2 regions of the Marinobacter salinus genome follow, and region 1 is predicted to be linked to the other one. Evidence: riboswitches for the same ligand, from Rfam matches in the RefSeq annotation. Region 1 holds a riboswitch; the other holds the start of a gene.
What was found. A riboswitch is a leader RNA that binds a small molecule or an ion and turns the genes downstream of it on or off. The one in region 1 is predicted to bind cobalamin.
Positions count from the first base shown of each region.

Region 2: linked by a shared signal. The riboswitch ahead of BKP64_RS15515 (ribonucleoside-diphosphate reductase subunit alpha) and the one ahead of BKP64_RS14165 (TonB-dependent receptor plug domain-containing protein) in region 1 are both predicted to bind cobalamin.

Region 1 covers NZ_CP017715.1:3,037,737-3,040,208, forward strand. The annotation lists gene BKP64_RS14165 (TonB-dependent receptor plug domain-containing protein) at 1-1,231, opposite strand, end outside; cobalamin riboswitch at 1,369-1,592, opposite strand; gene BKP64_RS14170 (putative nucleotidyltransferase substrate binding domain-containing protein) at 1,713-2,472, shown strand, end outside.
Region 2 covers NZ_CP017715.1:3,348,667-3,351,138, reverse strand. The annotation lists gene BKP64_RS15515 (ribonucleoside-diphosphate reductase subunit alpha) at 1-1,326, opposite strand, end outside; cobalamin riboswitch at 1,437-1,670, opposite strand; gene BKP64_RS15510 (zinc ribbon domain-containing protein) at 1,756-2,109, opposite strand; gene fmdA (formamidase) at 2,115-2,472, opposite strand, start outside.

The DNA.
Region 1 (2,472 bases):
AAGGAACAACCAGATACAGGTCATTGAAGGTGGGCGCCCGGAACGAAGTTGCATAGCTCAGGCGCATACGGTGCGACCGGTCAAACTGGTGACCGAGCGCGATGCCCCCGGTTTCTTCCTTGCCATAAGCTTCGTTGTCGTCCAGGCGCAGACTCAGCATCAAATCGGTAGCGTTAAAGTTGAAACGCGCCTGGCCAAAAACCGCAGTGTTGGTCCGGCTGTCTTCCGCAAACTGGTCGCTGCCGTCCACTTCATCCAGCATCACCTCGGAGCCGATCACAAACTCGTGAACGCCCGCCGTCAGGGTATTCTCCCACCGCGCAGATCGTGAGAGCGTATCGTAAACACTTGGGTAGGCACCGAACGTGTCCTGCTCGTCACGGGACTCAGAGAACTGAATACGGGTGCGCCAGTAATCGCTGGCCACCGCGTCCAGGTGAAACCCCGCAGCGCGGATCAGGAAATCGGTATCACCCCCTTCAAACTCGGTGTTGCCATCGGACTGAAACAGAGTCAGACCGACACCGCCGCCCTGATCGAAGCGATGGCTGACCTTGGCAAGGCCTCCGGTATTACGGAAGCCCTTGTCTTCACCACCCTCTCGAAGACTGGTGCCATCGGAGTCGGAATAGACACCTCCAGCCAACAATGCCGTTCGACCTTCTTTACCTGCCACTCCTGCCGAGGTCTCAAGTGTGTTGTTGGAGTCGCCGGACAGTTCGACCCAGGCCTGGCGGCCTTGCTCAGGTTCAAGGGTAAAAGCCTGAATAACACCACCTACCGCGTCCGCCCCGTACAGGGAGCTCTTGGCACCCCGCACCAACTCAACCTTGCCCATCAGTTCAGGTGGCAGAAACTGCCAGGGAGGAATACCTGCAGTAGCCGAACGTAAGCGAATACCATCAAGCAAGAGTACGGTGCCAGAGCTTCCGGCACCGCGGAGGAAAACGCTGGTGGTTTTACCGTAGCTGCCATCGGAGACAACATTCACACCGGGCTGGGCCTGAAGCAGGTCCCGGAACTCCGAGGGTTGCTGACGCTGGATATCGTCCCGGTCAATCACGGTAACCGAAGAAAGGCTCTCACCCACCGTTTCGGGACCAAGCGTCGCGGTCACCACAATCGGGTCAAGTCCATCGGTTTCGGTCCCGGGCTGGGCCGAAACCGCCAGAGACAGGGAAGCCAAGGCCAAACCGGCCGATACAGCAGGAAAGAATAATCTGGATGTCATGTTGCACTGCTCCGCACACCGCGCGCACCCGCACGAGGATTATGGTTTTGGTTGCGGTACAGGCAGGAAGGGCAGGCGGTAAACGGGCTTCGGGGAAAGCGAACCAGAATGTCGCCCACCCAAGAAGCCCACCGCAACTTCGGGTGTTTTTCCAGGCCGGTCTCCGGGCTTGCAGGCGGAACATATGGTTCCCGGACAATCACCTTCCCATGCCATAAGCACAGTGGCGCGTCAGATTGCCGTTATCCTGCTTACCGTTGCGGGGGCAGCATCGGAATTGCGCTGGCGGGCAGCCAGACTCACCGATTTCCCGTTTCACCCGTCGCGCTGTGCGACGGACACCTGAAAAAAGTGGGGCAAGGCTAGCAACACAGTGGAAAGTGGTCAATGAAATCTATCAAGTTGGTGGCATGGTGCCTGCCAACCCCCACTGCTATATTCGTTCACTGACAATTACTTTCCGCCAGCAAGAAGGATATTTATGCAGGCCGAGCTTATCGACATCCGCAACCACATGGCCCAGTACCCGCCATTTGACGAGATGCCGGAAGAGCTGCTCGAACGGGCAGTCGGGAACATTGAGGTGGAGTATTTCCGTGCCGGCTCACCGATCCTTTCTTTCGGTGAGAAAAACGACTGGCTGTATTACATCCGCAGCGGCGCCGCAGAGATCTTCCGGCGCTCCGGTGAACTGTATAGTCGGGTCAGCGAGGGTGAGATTTTTGGTCAGTTTGGCCTGCTGACGAACAAAAAGGTTCGCTTCCCCGCGAAAGCGCTGGAGGATACGCTTATCTACCGGATTCCGGACGAAATCTTCCAGGTTTTGTTCGAAAACGACGAAAATTTCGCTGATTTTGTCGAAACCGAAGACCGGACACGACTTCGCTCGGCCGTCTCGCGAAGAGAAAAATCCAATGAATTGATGACTTCCCGGGTATCCCGTCTGATTGCCCGCGCACCGGTTTCTGCACCCTGCACCGTGCGCCTGCAGGAAGCGGCCCGCACCATGACCGAACAGGGCGTATCCGCACTCTTATTAATGGATAACGATGGCGACAGACCTCTGCTCAAGGGGATTATTACCGATCGGGATCTGCGCACCCGCGCAGTTACAGAGGCGCTTCCCTCGGAGACACCCATCAGCGAAATCATGTCCGAGGGGCCAATCACCATACGGGACACGGCCTTCATCTTCGAAGCCATGCTTACCATGCTGCACAATAACGTGCACCACCTGCCAG
Region 2 (2,472 bases), 310 kb from region 1:
GATGTCCAGGTGCCAGCTTTCCAGGTAGGCGCACACCGCGCCCTTGCGTTTGCCCCCCTGGTTCACCGCCACAGCGGTGTCGTTCACCACCTTCAGGAACGGCACCACGCCCTGGCTCTGGCCGTTGGTGCCCTTGATGTGGGAGCCGAGCGCACGCACCGGCGTCCAGTCGTTGCCCAGGCCACCGGCCCATTTCGAGAGCATGGCGTTGTCGCGGATGGCGCCGTAGATGTCTTCCAGATCATCACCCACAGTGGTGAGGTAGCAGGACGACAGCTGGGAGTGGCGGGTGCCGCTGTTAAACAGCGTTGGGGTGGAGGCCATGTAGTCGAACGAAGAGAGCAGGTTGTAGAACTCGATGGCGCGGGCATTCGGGTCGTCTTCCCGCAGGGCCAGGCCCATAGCCACGCGCATGAAGAACACCTGGGGCAGTTCCAGGCGGGCTTTGTTCCAGTGCAGGAAGTAGCGGTCGTACAGGGTTTGCAGGCCAAGGAAGCCGAACTGCAGGTCACGCTCCGGTTTCAGGGCGGCGCCCAGGCGCTCCAGATCAAACTCGGCCAGCGCTTCGTCCAGTAATTCGTAGCGGATGCCGGCGGCAATGAAGGCCCTCAAAGCCTGTGGATAAATCTCCGCCAGCGGCAGGTCTGTGGATAAGCTCAACGCGCTGGCGTTCTCCAGCCGCAGTTGTTCCAGCAGCAGTCGGGCGGTGACGGCGCTGTAGTCCGGCTCCCGTTCAATGCGGCTTCGGGCGGTCATTACCAGGGCAGAGAGCACGTCTTCCTCGGCAATGCCGTCATACAGGTTGGTCAACGCGTCTTCGACCAGGGAATCACCGTCAATGCCTTCCAGGCCGGTAGCGGCCTGCTCCACCTGCAGTTTCATCAGGCCCAGGTCCAGCGGGGCGATCTCGCCACTGGCTTTTTTCACGGTCAGGTGCGGGTGGGCTTCCATCGGATCGTCGTGGGCGCGCTGCCGGGCGTGTTCTTCCCGGTACAGCACGTAGGCCCGGGCGACTTTCTGTTCTTCTGCGCGCATCAGCGCCAGTTCCACCTGGTCCTGGATGTCTTCGATATGGACCTTGCCGCCAGCCTTCAAACGCCGGCTGATGGCCTGGACTACTTGTTCGGTGACCCGGTGCACGGCGTCGTTGATGCGGGCGGAGCCGGCGGCCTTGTCCCCTTCCACGGCCAGAAACGCCTTGATGACGGCGACGGTGATCTTGGACGGGTTGAAGCCAACGAGAGTGCCGTTGCGCTTGATGACCTGCAGGGATTCGGTGTCGGTTGGGGCGGATGGCTGGGGTTCAGCCAGGGCAGAGTTGGACATGTCTGTACTCCTGAATACGCGTTAGGTTCCTTGCACCATCGCGTACGCAGGGGCAAACCTTGCCCAAGAGACGGGCAGGCACTACCGATCTGCTCACCTTAAGACGCGAAGGTGCAGTTATATCCCTGGCAGGTCTTCGGACTCAGGAGCGTGAATCGTTCGATTCGGCCTTGCGTGGCGACTTCCCGGTTCGGAGCCCCTGTAGGGGCTCCTTGCCAGTGTCTTGATGCCACGCTCGTTCTCCAATACCGCTGCGCGTCAGTTCCGGATTCTCACCGGATTCCCGATACCGAGATGCTCAAAAAAACAACATCTGGTAGTTGACCAAGGATGAAAGCACTATATACACGATTTAAAGGAGGGACAAGGCGGGGCAAAAAAAAAGGCCCCGGAAGGGGCCAAACACGTGACAGACGTTACTTCAGTTACTCAGTGGCTGATCATCCAGGGCCGCATGGAGGGGAACATTTTTTTCCCGTCGGCGGTGTAGAACAGCATCGACTTACCGGGTTTGGGGGAACCACAACCGCAACTGCGGCTGTGCTCTTTGTCGTTCGCCCGTCGGTCGGCGGTTGAGAACACCGGCTCGTGGCGGGAACGTTCGTTCCTGTCCTGGGCCTTGCGTTTTGCCGGGTCCATGGCCGCAATTTCCGGCGGCAACACAATCACTCTGGGCGACAGCACCTTGCAGGTGGGGCACTCCGCCGGCTTGGCGGCGTCATCCATGGTCGCCAGTGTGTTGAACAAGCCATGGTCACGACACTTGTAGTCATACACAGGCATGGCGGTTACTCCTTATCTTTCGACAGCGGTACGTCCATTCCTCCGCTGACCATCTTCTTCGGCCCGTCGGCAGAAGGGTTGATGTCGAAGTCAAAGATGCCCGTTGGCAGCCAGAGGGTGGCGCAGGCGTTCGGGATGTCCACCACGCCGCTGATATGTCCTTCCACCGGTGCACAGCCCAGAATGGCGTAGGCCTGGGCCTTGGTGTAGCCGAACTTGGTCATGTACTCGATGGCGTTCAAACAGGCCTGGCGATAGGCCACGTGCACGTCCAGGTAATGCTGGCCGCCGTCTTCGTCGACCGAGATGCCTTCGAAGATCACGTAGTCGTCGTAACGGGGCTTGATCGGGCTGGGCTTGAAC